3 linked regions of the Ferrimicrobium sp. genome follow. The protein of the gene in region 1 interacts with the protein of each later gene in a pairwise test. Links are inferred from orthologs where the notes say so. Each region holds a gene or a part of one and is shown in the gene's direction. Other genes may lie near its edges.

Region 1 (4,182 bases):
TCTCGGTTCGCTACACGAGCAGAGAAGCTGTCATGCTGTTGACAGCAACGCGCACGGTGCATAGGACAGAGAAGGCAGGTGTCGATCATTGTGATCTCAATCGTCCTAGCGGAGGCGTTGGCGTGTCGAGTGGGTGCGTGGTGCTAACGACAAGGGCCGATTCGAGCGAGGTGGGGAGCGGGCTGCTGTCTCGCTAGGGTAGATCCTTTGAAGAGAGGGGTGGCTCATGGTGGCGGAGGTTACGCAGCGAATCGACCAGCTCGACCAGTCAGATGTGCTTGCAGAGTTTCGAGGTCGATTCGTCTCCGACACGCCTGGCATCAATTATCTTGATGGGAACTCGCTTGGTCGTCTCAGCCACGATGCCCGAGCCTCCATACTCTCTGCTATCGACGACGAGTGGGGCCAAGAGTTGATTCGGGGTTGGGAGCACTGGACGGAACTCAGCTCCCAACTGGGTGACGTTTTGGGCTCAGAGCTGCTCGGTGCCGCACCCGGGCAAGTCGTCGTCTCTGACTCGACCTCGGTGAACCTGTACAAGACAATTCTTGCAGCCCTCTCGCTCGTTCCAAATCGTCGTGCGCTTTTGGTCGATGCTAATGACTTCCCTACGGATCGTTACATCCTTGAGGGGATCGCCGCAGCCCATGGCCTTGAACTTCGCCTGATGGCCACCGCAATGAATGATCCGATCTCGGTCGACGATTTTGCACCCTATCTCGACGATGACGTGGCGCTCGTCGTTGTGTCGCAGGTCAACTACCGTTCTGGTGCACTGAACGATCTCGCTCGCATCGCCTATACGATCCACAGCGTTGGTGGGATGTTGGTCGCCGACCTTTCTCATTCGGTCGGTGCGGTACCGATTGCTCTGGACGATGACGATGTCGATTTCGCTGTTGGCTGTACCTATAAGTATCTGAACGGAGGGCCAGGCTCACCGGCCTTTCTCTATGCGCGAGCACGTCTCCAGAGTGAGCTCACCCAGCCAATCTGGGGGTGGTTCTCTGCCCTCGATCAGTTCCAGATGGGGCCACGATACGAACCTGCCCTTGGGATAGCACGCTTTCTGGTCGGCACGCCCCCGGTGCTCCAGCTCCAGGCGCTCAAGGGTGCGCTCGGTGTGGTCTGTGATGCGGGCATCGAACGGCTTCGGAGTAAGTCCATGGCTCAAACGCAGCTGGCCATCGAGCTCTTCGATGACTATCTGGCGCCAGAAGGCTTCAGACTCGCATCGCCGCGCGAGGTCGCACAACGGGGTGGACATCTCACCTTCGAGCACCCCGATGCTCTTGCCTTCTCGCACGCTCTCTTTGTCGATCATCGAGTCTTGGTGGACTATCGCGTCCCCGATCGTATCCGTTTTGCTCCGTCTCCGCTCTATACCAGTTTCGCACAGGTCTACGAAGGCGTGATGGCGCTTCGCGAGGTGGCGACTCGATGAGTAGAGGCTGAGCTTACAGCGTAACGGTGCTGGTTGGATCCGTAGACTCAGGAGACGTGGAAGTCTATCTCGATCATGCGGCGACCTCCCCGATGTCAAAAGAAGTCGTAGCGACGTACGTCGACGCGGTGCGTGCGACTCTTGGGAATCCTGCCTCCGGGCACGCTGCTGGAGCTGCTGCGAAGCATCAGCTTGAACTCTCCCGTACGCGAGCCGCTCACGCTTTTGGCGTGGCGGCTGACGAAGTTCTCTTCACCTCTGGTGCGACAGAATCGATGAACTGGGCAGTCCGTGTAGCTGCCGAGCGACCTGGCATAATTTTTGCCACACCGATTGAACATAGCTGTGCGATGGAACCACTGAAGCGCTTGGGTGATCGGGTCGTTTGGCTCCCGATAACCCCATCAGGAATCGTCGATCTAGTACCGGCCATGGAGGCCTTGAAGGCCTCGCCAAAGACCATTAACGCCTTGATCATCATGGGAGCGAACAACGAGACGGGGGTCATTCAGCCCGTTCGTGCGTTGAGCTCACTGGTCAAGCGACTCAATCCTTCTGCGTTCGTGGCCTCTGACCTTGTCGCGCTTGCACCTTGGGGTGGGATCGCAGAGACGATAGAGTGGGTTGATTTTGGCGTGCTGAGCCCCCACAAAGTAGGCGGTCCAGTCGGGGTGGGTGTGGTGCTGCTTCGACGACGTGGGGTTGAGATCACACCGCTCTTGGTCGGGGGCGCCCAGGAGTATGACCTGCGCGCTGGAACGGTGTCGGTCCCACTTGCAGTGGCGGGCGTTCATGCGTTGCTCACCGCTGAGAGGGAGAGCGAGCGCCATCGACAGGTCTGTCGATCGCTTCAGGAGCGGCTGGAACGGGGATTAATCGCTCTCGATAAGCGAATTACCATCGTAGGCTCTGAGGAGTCCCGGGTGGGAATGACCAGTGCAGTCTTTCGTGGCCTACGCGCGGAGGACATTCTCTTTCTCTTGGACGAGCAAGGCGTCTATGCCTCCGCAGGAGCGGCGTGTGCTTCCGGAGCGATGCAGCCATCGCATGTGTTGCGCGCCCTTGGTTACGCTCGTGAAGAGGCGTTGAGCCAGGTGCGCTTCTCCTACGCGGCATCGCTCGATGCCGCCGATATCGACTATGCGCTCGATGCAGTCACTGAAGTGACAGGGAAGCTATGGCGAAGGTGAGGCATTCAAGGGTGTTCTGGTGCATCTAGCGATCAACAACCCGTTCTATGTTGTACTCCTCATCTGTCACGTTGGAATAGGACTGATTGGATTTGGCTCCAACGCGATGGCGGGATGGACTGCCCGTGACGCTGCCCACTTGGGACCTAGCGAGTCGGTACGGCGGTTTTTTGATGGGAAGATATCACTGGCGCAATGGTGCGTTATCCTCGTGCCAGTCTTTGGAATTAGCCTGCTGGTGGTCCGTGATGCCGCAGACATCAGCCAGATTTGGTTCTTGGCAGCGGTCACGATTTGGGTGATCACCCTTGGGCTCTTGACCGCGCGCGGCTGGCCGGCTCAGCGCAAGTTGGGTGCGCTCTTGGCATCGGCACCGGAGGTAGGTGCTGTAGGAGGTAGCGATGTTGAGATCCACTCACAAGGCCTCATCGTCCTACGGACCCAACAGGTTGTGGTAGTACTGTATCTCGTCGCCTTTTACCTGATGCTCTTTAAGCCTTAACGCGCTATCGTTACTGCGTGCCTGCGGCCCCTTCGTCACCTGGATCCAAAGACGTGTCGAAGTGGCAGAAGAGGAGACGCCAACGACCCGGGCCGGTAGAGACGATTCCTTCAGCACTTTTCATATGGTTGATGAGATGACCGGATCGTGGACACGCATGTTGGTCATGGCTGATGCGACCCCGCAAGTCCCACTCTGTCGAGCAGGTGCCACGCCGTCAAGGGGATACCACGCTGTCAAGGAGGTGCCACGCTGTCAAGGAGGTGCCACGCTGTCAAGACTGGTGGTCCGCTCCGACTACCCATTCGTACCTGTAGCGCAGTCGTACCTGCGGGTGAGTGTGCTTGATGCGTGAACGCAGCTATCAATTGGTCGTGGTCCTTGTTACGGCCACGCTCCTTCGTCCTACCCGAACACCAGCGATCTTGCGTTGGGCAACTAAAGAACCGATTTGGTGTCGAATTCGGGATAGGGCGAGCGAGGCTACCTCGTCTGTCAACTCTCGACGTACCCGAATATCCCTGCCTTTGGCAGGGCCAAACCTGCTCTGCGACAGGGTCGAATCATTGTGTAGGCCAGCAAGATTCTCCAGTCATCCCAGAGTGAGGCGATCAACCCGTGAACAGCGTAGGGATCTCGAGGACGTTATTAGCCTCGGCCGCAGTTTGGCTTCTTCCCATGGTTCGCCTTCTTCTTGGCCCGCAGTTTTCTCTTGACTGTTCTCTTTGACATAGGTGAGACAGGCTAGTCGGCCTCAAGGGCTGGTCTCGCCACCCTTCGGAGAAGTGGTATTGAGCGGTAGGCTTTGGGGTATGGAACGTCTCGGCCTGGTTGGCCTCGCAAACGCTGGCAAATCGACCCTCTATAACGCGCTCACGGGGTCGGCGACCTTGGTGGCGCCTCATCCCTTCTCGACCACGGAGAGCGTGGTGGGAGAGGCGGTTGTGCCTGATGAACGGCTGCACAAGCTCGCGGTGTTACATGAGTCGAAGAAACTCGTCTATGCCCATATCCAGGTCGCCGACATCGCGGGACTTGTTTCAGGG
Region 2 (4,157 bases), on another replicon or contig:
GGGGTTCTCTGGAGGCGAGAAGAAGCGGAACGAGATTATCCAGATGGCGATGATGCAACCCGAGCTAGCCATTCTGGACGAGACCGATTCAGGGCTTGACATCGATGCCTTGCGCACGGTGGCTCGTGGTATCGAGACGGTTCGAGAGGCGAAGCAGGAGATGGGTGTCATTCTGATCACCCATTATCAGCGCATTTTGGATTGGCTCACCCCCACGACCGTTCATGTCGCGGTCGATGGCCGAATCGTTGGATCCGGTGGCATGGAGTTGGTGGAGGATCTAGAACGAGAGGGATATCAAAAGTGGCGAGTGTCAAAGTAACGGATCAGTTCAGCGAGCTCCGGAAGGATTTCCCTATTTTTGCCGATATCCAGGCGAGTCGGCCGTTTTACTATCTTGATTCTGCGGCATCGTCGCAGCGACCAGCGGTGGTGATCGATACCATGAGTCAGTACTATCGCCACTCGCATGCCAATGTGCACCGAGGAGTCTACGGCTTGGCTGAAGAGGCCACCGGGATCTATGAGGCCGCTCGGAGGCACCTTGGCAGATTCATCGGTGCAAGCGATCCTGAGCGAGAGATCGTCTTTACCAAGAATGCCACCGAGGCGCTCAACTTGGTCGCGCAGGGTCTTGGGCGTGTCTTGCTGACACCGGATAGCCACGTGCTCCTCACGGAGATGGAGCACCATGCCAATCTGGTGCCGTGGATGATCCTGCAAGAGCAGCTCGGTTTTACCATCGAGTATCTTCCCTTTGATGCCGAGGGGTTGCTGGTGCTTGACAACTTGGATGCACTCCTGGAGCGTGCGAGCATCCTTGGTGTTACCCTGATGTCGAATGTGCTTGGAACGTTGAATCCGATTGCCGCGTTGAGCGAGCGAGCACATGAACACGGTGTACTGGTGGTTGGCGACGGTGCACAGTTCGTACCCCACTTTGCTACGGATGTCCGTCAGCTTGGCGTCGATTGTCTAGCCATTACTGGTCATAAAATGCTCGCTCCCACTGGGATCGGCGCACTTTGGGCAAAAGCGGAGATCCTTGAACGTATGCAACCATTCCTTGGTGGTGGTGAGATGATCGCTGATGTGCGACTCGATGGTTTCAGTGCTGGTGAGATCCCGCATAAATTCGAGGCTGGCACTCCCCCGATCGCAGAGGCTGCGGGCTGGGATGTCGCTTTGGACTATCTTGAGATGGTTGGGATGGACGCCATCACCAACCACGATCGCCGGCTCACGAGCTACGCGATGACGCAGATGCGCGAGAGGCTCGACGATCGTATCAGAATCTTTGGCCCGCAAGACGTGACCAAACGAGGGGGTGTTCTCTCCTTTGAGCTCACTGACGTTCACCCTCACGACGTCGCCCAGGTCCTCGATCAACATGGGGTTTGTGTGCGCGCTGGACATCACTGTGCGAAGCCGCTCATGCGTGAGTTGGGGGTAGGGGCTACGGCTAGGGCCTCGTTCTACCTCTACAACGACGAGCGAGATGTTGATGCATTGATCGATGCATTGATCGACGCCTATGAGCTGTTTCACGGTTAGGAGTGACGATGAACGATTTAGACGATCTGTATCGCGAAATTATCCTTGATCACTATAAGAATCCCCGTAATCAGGGAGTGCTTGAGGGACCGACGGTCCATGCTGAAGAGGGCTTCAATCCACTGTGTGGCGACGAGGTGAAAATCTATGTGCAAGTTGAGGATGGTGTCGTTCAGGACATCAAGATCACTGGCCAAGGTTGTTCTATCTCCCGATCATCGGCTTCACTGATGTCACAGGCGGTCAAGGGGCAGTCCATTGCTGAGGTAAAGGCGACGGTGAGCCGTTTCAAGCGAATGATTACTGTCGAGGAGACCGATGGCGAGCCAGAGCCAGTTGACCTGAGGGTCGTTGGTGAATTGGCTGCGCTGCAAGGGGTCGTGAAGTTCCCGGTTCGGATCAAGTGCGCGACGTTGCCGTGGAACACCCTGATGCTCGCGTTGGAAGCGGCACAACTCGGTTAAGGCCTAGGGCGAGCCGCTCTCTATCGGAGGAAGGCGCGGCTCCCTTTGTGTCGAAGGGGATCCTTACCTTAGAGCGGGTTCTTACGGGCGACGACGGCGACAAAGTCCCTTGCTGTTCCCTCAAAGTACCGTTGTGGCGGTCGTTCCATGTTGTAGACCAACCGATAACCATTCGTTGGGCTTGCGGGTGCACCGAGCGTGTGGTTGAAATAGAAGAAGTTCGTCCATGCGGAGTTGATATCAAGCTCCATAGCGTTTACGGCACCGGCTCGTTGGAGCAGGCGAGCAAGGGATGGGACGGAGAGTCCTGGCCCACTGACGTAGACGATGGCACCATTGGAGGTGACGCCCACTCCTGATCGCCAGACGAGCACTTGATTGCCCACGGTGGTGCCCCAGACCTGGTAGTTTGAGGAGTAGACCACGGGATTGATCTTTCCCGACTCCACGAGTGGAACGAGGTTCTGTCGCACGACCTTGATCGATGAGGGAACATTCTGGCCATGGGTCCATTGCTCGACGGTCGCCGTACCTTGGGCGTTGACGACGAAGGAGGCAGCTCCATTTCGTAGCGGGACTGCCATGCGACCATAGGCGTAGTATCCACCCTGTGCATCGCTCATACGAAACCCTGAGTTGAAGGCTGCGACAAGGTTGTTTGCCTGCGATCCTTGGATCGGCGCCATGTAGGGCCAGGCCCCTCCGCCCGGGGGTTCTTGGGCGCCGGCGTACTGGAGGAAGCTCACCAGATGGGGGTCCATCCAGGCAACACCCGCCACGAGCGAGGTGTGCACCTTGTCAGGTCGCATCAGGGTGACATAGAGGGCCGGGGAGCCATCGATCAGTGGGCCCTCTGGGGTCCACTGTCCCTCATGGGGCAACGGTGGACTTGCGATAGGGGTGATGGCTTTTGGCGCGGGGAGGATCTTCGAGGTAGCCGTCACCTGACTCTGCCGTACACTGGCCACTGGTCGTAGTGAACCTTTCGGTGGTTCCCCACCGACTGCTGGCTGATGGGTTGTGTACCAGATATTCTCAGCGGTTTGGACGATGCTCGCACCACCGTTTCCGCGAACCCACTCCACAAACTTGACGCCCAGGCTGGCAGATCCGGGCGCACCTAGTGCGCTGATCATGCCGACACCTCCGTAGCCCCCAGCGACGACCACTCCGGCTACGGCAATGGCTCGAACGCGACGATAGGCGAGTGAGTGTCGCTTGGGTTGTTGCTTCACAGTTGGTGTTTGCAAAAGTTGTGTCAAACCTTTTCCTTTAATGGTGTTGCTGATGGTAGAACGTTAGCCGCCTCCGATGGTACCTGGTCTTGCGCGAGGATCGGCAACTGCACCCGAAAGTACGCTCCGCCAAGATCAGAACTCCCGACCATGACAGTGCCTTCGAGCAGTTCGACCAAACTACGCACGATTGGCAGACCGAGACCTGATCCACCTTGGAGGCGGCTTCTTGCGGGATCCAGACGAGTGAAGCGCTCGAAGATGGCGTCCCTTCGTTCCAGGGGGATGCCTGGACCGTCGTCGCCGACCGTAAAGATGGCGGATGGTCCAGTCGTCGAGGCGGTCACCGCCACGGTTGTTCGCGCGTAACGGACGGCGTTTTCGATGAGGTTGCGCACAATGCTGCGGATCTGTTCGGGATCGCCCAGTAGTCGCACTGCGCTGACGCGAGACATATCGATATTGACTCCAGGATGGGTCCGGCGAATACGATGAACCTCGTCTCGGCAGAGTTCATCAAGGTCGACCGTGACCCGAACTGCCTGCACCCTGGCCTCTGCTTTTGCGAGCGTGAGTAGGTCTTCGATCAGACGTTGCATGCGTTCGCTCTCCCTAAGGGCGATGCCCGCGGTCTGTTGCCAATCGGTTAACTCGCTGTGGAGGAGCCCGACCTCAAGAGAGGCACGTAGGGCTGAGAGCGGGCTTTTGAGCTCGTGAGATGCATCCGCGATAAACTGTTTTTGCTGCTCGGCGGCGGCATCGAGTCGTCCCAACATGGAGTTCATGGTTGCGGCGAGTCGTGCTATCTCATCGTCGCCTTCGGGTTGGAAGACTCGGTTGGATAAGTTCAGAGCGGTGATCTCCTCTACATCGCGTCGTATCTGGTCGACTGGAGCAAGGGCTC
Region 3 (4,221 bases), on another replicon or contig:
TCGCCGCCGATGATCAGCTGGTCGATTGTTTTGACGACCGTCTGATCAACCGCTATAGCGAGGATCTGATGGCCGAGGTGGAGGCGTCGCAGGGATACGTCAGTGACTGGGAGCAACAACGCTATCTCGGTAGCCGCTAGCGTCATGTTTCTGGGGTGTAACAGCTCGGTAAAGCTCTTGGTGTAGTGCGGACATTGCCGTCGAAGAAGGGGTAAGTTACTCGCATGACACCAGCACATGCTCGGCCAGATACGCCAGGGGCGACCTATGAGGTCGGAAGGCGCAATGCCTCTCCGTTGCTGCTCGTGGGGCTCGCGCTGATGTGGATGGTGGCCGGTGCTGTCTGTGGACTCTATCTCCATGCGAGTTGGAGCCTGATCCCAGTGGTGGTCGCAGTTGGGATCGGAGTGCTCTATTTGCGGGCTGCCGCCGGAGCCTATCTGCGCCACGACCGATAGCGAGATAACGATAGCGAGATAACGGTGTCGCTTGACTTGCAGTACAGGTCGTACTTGTGGACTTGGTTCATGCGATGATCCGGGCCGTTCTATCCGCTGGTGCTCTGAGACTTTGGCCAGCTATCCGGTGTGGATAGACGGACCGATGTACCACTTGACGGGCGAAGTAGTCGGGATCGACTGTCGGCGATGAGGTGCCAAGGGACGCTGGCGCTGAGGTGGTTGAGGTGCGCTAGCGTGTCGGGTCCTGGCGACCAACCGGATGCCAGTTCGCCAGCTTCGTAGACAACCGTGTTGTCCGATGACACTGTCTGGGTCGTTTGGTAGTACCGTGAACGTTAGTGCCGGCGAGCCTAGTGCCGGCGAGCCTAGTGCCGGCGAGCCTAGTGCGGGCGATTCTAGCATCATCGCCCGTCAACCATTAGTTGGAGGTAGTGGATAGGGGTGATCACGCAATCGTCGACCCATTGGACACCGTGGCAGTCTGAAGCGCTCTACCCGGGAGCTGGAACCTTAGTTGTCCTGTGCGAAGAGCGCTGAGATCGATCCACCGTCCATACGTGTGGCTACGCCCATGGTATCAGGGGCTTTCAGCGGATGATCACCCAAAATGCTTGCCCCACAAACGTCGTCCCTTGCCGAGGATTCGGCCAGAGATCAACGTGATCTCAGAAGCGTGATTGTTGGATCCATTCGGTGTCGAGGCTATGTCCCTGGTTGACTCGGAGCGGGGCCATGACGAGCACTGATGCCGAGTCGCTTATACGGATGGTGACGTTCTACTTCTGAGCAGGTGCTCTTCGGAATCTCCAGTGTGGGTCCGATGGACATGATTGGTTCGTGCCCGCCTGAGTAGCGAACATTTTGCAGCCGATTGATGCAGCGTGAGGGTTCGGCAGGGTAAGGAGTACCTCACCATAGCGCTCGCTGGGTACCGGCGTACGATGCAAGACGGTGGCCAAACCATGCCCCAACAGTATCGCTATCGCCAAGAAGACACGCAGTGCGATCCATGATCTCTTGGGGTTGTTGGGCGCGAACAGGTGGCGAAAGCCAAGACGCCCGGGACGACGCGAATGAGCGTTACCCGGATCAAGGGCGCCGGAAACGCGAAATGCCAGAAAAGTTTTTGAAATTCACACAAACGTCACTGCACTGTGATATTGTGACGAGATTAGGTGTAGACGTGCGTGAATGCGCATGTTCTCATCAGTATGGCGTGGTCTGATCCTAGGGGAGATCGGATACGTAGTACGAGGTGTGCCAAGAGGGGGGCGTATGGTTGAGAATCCGGCTGAGATTTTGGATTGCACAGGACTGCAGTGCCCGTTGCCCGTGATAAAAACGTCACAGGCCATTAAAAAGCTGCAACCAGGCGAGGTGCTTGAGCTTCTCGCGACTGATCCTGGGGTGGAGCCGGACATGAATGCGTGGACATCCAGGACAGGTAATGAGCTGTTGGGGATCACCAAAGAAGGCGATGTATTTCATGTCCTACTGAAACGTGGCGGCTAAACCTTAGTCCTTTTCAAATTCGGTTATCGGTAGCTTTGAGTGTTTGTGTCGCACGATCAATGAGGGGGGAGTAAAGATGTGGACCGGTGAGTTCGAGGGGAAAGTGCTCTATGTGCAGACGCACGGTGAGGACGATCCTGGTCGTTGTGCTACCCCATTCTTCTTGGCAGCGTCCGCTGCTGCGATGGAGGTGGAGGTGGGGATCTACTTCACGATGTACGGTCCTCAGCTCCTCAAGAAGACGGTAGTTGACAAGATTGGTCCAAAAGGTGATCGAGGCCAACGCCTCTCCTACTTTGTGAAACAGGCAACGGATCTCGGCGTACGTCTTTGGGTCTGTCAGCCCTCACTCGATCTGAATGATCTCGTGATTGAGGATTTGATCGATGGGGTGGAGATGATCGGTGGTGCCGCGTTCAATGATCTTGCCATGAATGCGGATGCGGTGGTGTCGTTCTAATGCCAGCGACGACCCTCGACCCCTACATGAAGAGAGATCATGTAGCCGGTCATATGGATGTCGAGCGCGAGGAGAAGGAGCGGCTCATCGGGCAGGTCATGGCCGATTCACGCTTTGGGGACTACCTCTATGGTTGCTATGAGTGTGGAATCTGCGTGGCCGCCTGTCCTTCTGCGCGTTTCTACGACTTCTCACCACGCAGGATTGCCCAAGCGGCAGCCCGACGTGATATTGACCTGATGTTCCAGCAGATGCAGGAGGACATCTGGGAATGTTCACAGTGTTTTTCTTGTCTGCGATGCCCTAGGGGCAATAACCCAGGGGGGGTCATAACTATTATGCGTGAAGTTGCGGTCAAGGAAGGTCTCCATTCGGCGAAGGATGCTCTCGCTGGGTACTCCCGAATCATTTACAAGATCATGTCGACAGGAACCCAAGTCTCTCCCGACATGCTCCAACCTGATGCATTTCCCGACTGGGGCCCTGAAGTCAAAGATGTCTCAGAGAACCTCGATCTGTGGCGCAGGATGCTCCCTCCTGAGACGATGCACACCACAACGACCGGCTGGAAGGTGGCTGATCGAACGTTGGTAGAGCTCTACGTCATCTGGCTAGAGACTGGGGCATTGGACATGATTGCACAGGTAGATCAAGGAATTCATATGATTCTTGAGGAAATTATGGAAGAGAAGTTAGAGGAGGAGGGGATAGAGATATGAGTGATGGTGCGGTCTCAGTAATTCTTGGTAAGAAAGAGAAGTTTGAACGGGCTCCAGATCGGCGTTCTGAGGATTTTCATGAGCGGCTCTTCGAGTTGGAGGCGGAGGGAGAGCTTGTCGTACAGAGGATTACCGGCGATTTTGTAGAGGTGCCCACGAAGTATGGGGTCATCAAGAAAATTCAGAAGGCAAACCTCTGGCACCACAAGTCGTGTGGCCAATGCGGTCACATTCCCGGCTACTCTACCTCGATCTTTTGGTTGATGCGTAAGCTCGGCTACGACTATATCGACCCGGAAGATCAAACCTCCTGTACCGCATGGAACTACTATGCGTCGGCGACGTCGAACCAGGCGGCGCAGGCAGCAGTAGCGGTGAGGAATTTTGCGGCGGCCTATGAGACGGGGAACTTCCCGCTCATCCATTGTGGGACCTCGTACGGGCACTATAAGGAGGTTCGGGCGGAGCTGCTCCACGATGGGGCGCTCCGTCAGCAGGTGACCAAGGTGCTCCATCGGCTTGGCAAGCAGTTGGTGTTGCCAGAGGAGATCATTCATTATTCGGAGTGGCTCTATGCGGTGCGTGATGAGATCAGTGCTCGGGCGGTACGAGATGTCTCTGGCATCGCGGTAACGGTTCATCCGGCATGTCATTACTACAAACTTGTCGAAGGCGATGCGATCTTCGATCCAGATGTCTATCACGGTCAGCGAACCGCTGCGGTGAGTGGACTTGTTCTAGCGCTGGGTGCTGATCTACGGAGTTACTCCACCTTCTTCGATTGTTGTGGGTTTGGCTTTCGTCATATCCTCGTGCAGCGCGACTTCACCCGCTCCTTTGCAACGTTGAGGAAGATCGAAGTGATGAAGGAGGAGGCCGACCCTGATGTGGTCCTGACGCACGACACCGGTTGCGTGACGGCGCTGGACAAGAGCCAGTTTGCGGCACAGGCTCATGAGCGCAACGTCGGCGTCCCGGTGATGAGTGAGGCCCAATTCGCTGCGCTAGCGATGGGTGCGCACCCGTTCAAAGTGGCGCAGTTGCATTGGCACTCGACCAACTATCGGCC

Evidence for each region. The genes of interacting proteins can lie anywhere in the genome.
Region 2: the proteins of M7Q83_RS02730 (region 1) and sufU interact in binary tests that used the Escherichia coli proteins (3 or more experiments, as listed by UniProt). The link is inferred for Ferrimicrobium sp. from one-to-one orthologs.
Region 3: the proteins of M7Q83_RS02730 (region 1) and M7Q83_RS09885 interact in binary tests that used the Escherichia coli proteins (3 or more experiments, as listed by UniProt). The link is inferred for Ferrimicrobium sp. from one-to-one orthologs.

What each region holds. Positions count from the first base shown.
Region 1 is NZ_DAHXOI010000002.1:206,973-211,154, reverse strand. The notes cover bases 700-3,567. They hold M7Q83_RS02730 (aminotransferase class V-fold PLP-dependent enzyme), read left to right. Parts: upstream 700-1,500; coding sequence 1,501-2,634; downstream 2,635-3,567. Other genes in these bases: M7Q83_RS02720 (hypothetical protein), read left to right, coding at 3,198-3,491; M7Q83_RS02725 (hypothetical protein), read left to right, coding at 2,654-3,136; kynU (kynureninase), read left to right, coding at 700-1,444. Outside these bases: more of kynU, read left to right, coding at 227-699; redox-regulated ATPase YchF, read left to right, coding at 3,949-4,182. UniProt on the Escherichia coli protein: Master enzyme that delivers sulfur to a number of partners involved in Fe-S cluster assembly, tRNA modification or cofactor biosynthesis. Catalyzes the removal of elemental sulfur from cysteine to produce alanine.
Region 2 is NZ_DAHXOI010000001.1:251,316-255,472, forward strand. What follows is about bases 448-3,290. They hold sufU (Fe-S cluster assembly sulfur transfer protein SufU), read left to right. Parts: upstream 448-1,562; coding sequence 1,563-2,018; downstream 2,019-3,290. Other genes in these bases: M7Q83_RS01120 (SufS family cysteine desulfurase), read left to right, coding at 448-1,554; M7Q83_RS01130 (phosphodiester glycosidase family protein), read right to left, coding at 2,087-3,280; M7Q83_RS01135 (HAMP domain-containing sensor histidine kinase), read right to left, coding at 3,277-3,290. Also shown: Fe-S cluster assembly ATPase SufC, read left to right, coding at 1-322; more of M7Q83_RS01120, read left to right, coding at 304-447; more of M7Q83_RS01135, read right to left, coding at 3,291-4,157. UniProt on the Escherichia coli protein: A scaffold on which IscS assembles Fe-S clusters. Exists as 2 interconverting forms, a structured (S) and disordered (D) form. The D-state is the preferred substrate for IscS.
Region 3 is NZ_DAHXOI010000014.1:45,739-49,959, forward strand. Bases 448-3,354 are described here. They hold M7Q83_RS09885 (sulfurtransferase TusA family protein), read left to right. Parts: upstream 448-1,736; coding sequence 1,737-1,973; downstream 1,974-3,354. Other genes in these bases: M7Q83_RS09880 (hypothetical protein), read left to right, coding at 448-458; M7Q83_RS09890 (DsrE/DsrF/DrsH-like family protein), read left to right, coding at 2,050-2,433; M7Q83_RS09895 (4Fe-4S dicluster domain-containing protein), read left to right, coding at 2,433-3,152; M7Q83_RS09900 (heterodisulfide reductase-related iron-sulfur binding cluster), read left to right, coding at 3,149-3,354. In the rest of the region: M7Q83_RS09875 (glutamine synthetase family protein), read left to right, coding at 1-140; more of M7Q83_RS09880, read left to right, coding at 225-447; more of M7Q83_RS09900, read left to right, coding at 3,355-4,221. UniProt on the Escherichia coli protein: Sulfur carrier protein involved in sulfur trafficking in the cell. Part of a sulfur-relay system required for 2-thiolation during synthesis of 2-thiouridine of the modified wobble base 5-methylaminomethyl-2-thiouridine (mnm(5)s(2)U) in tRNA.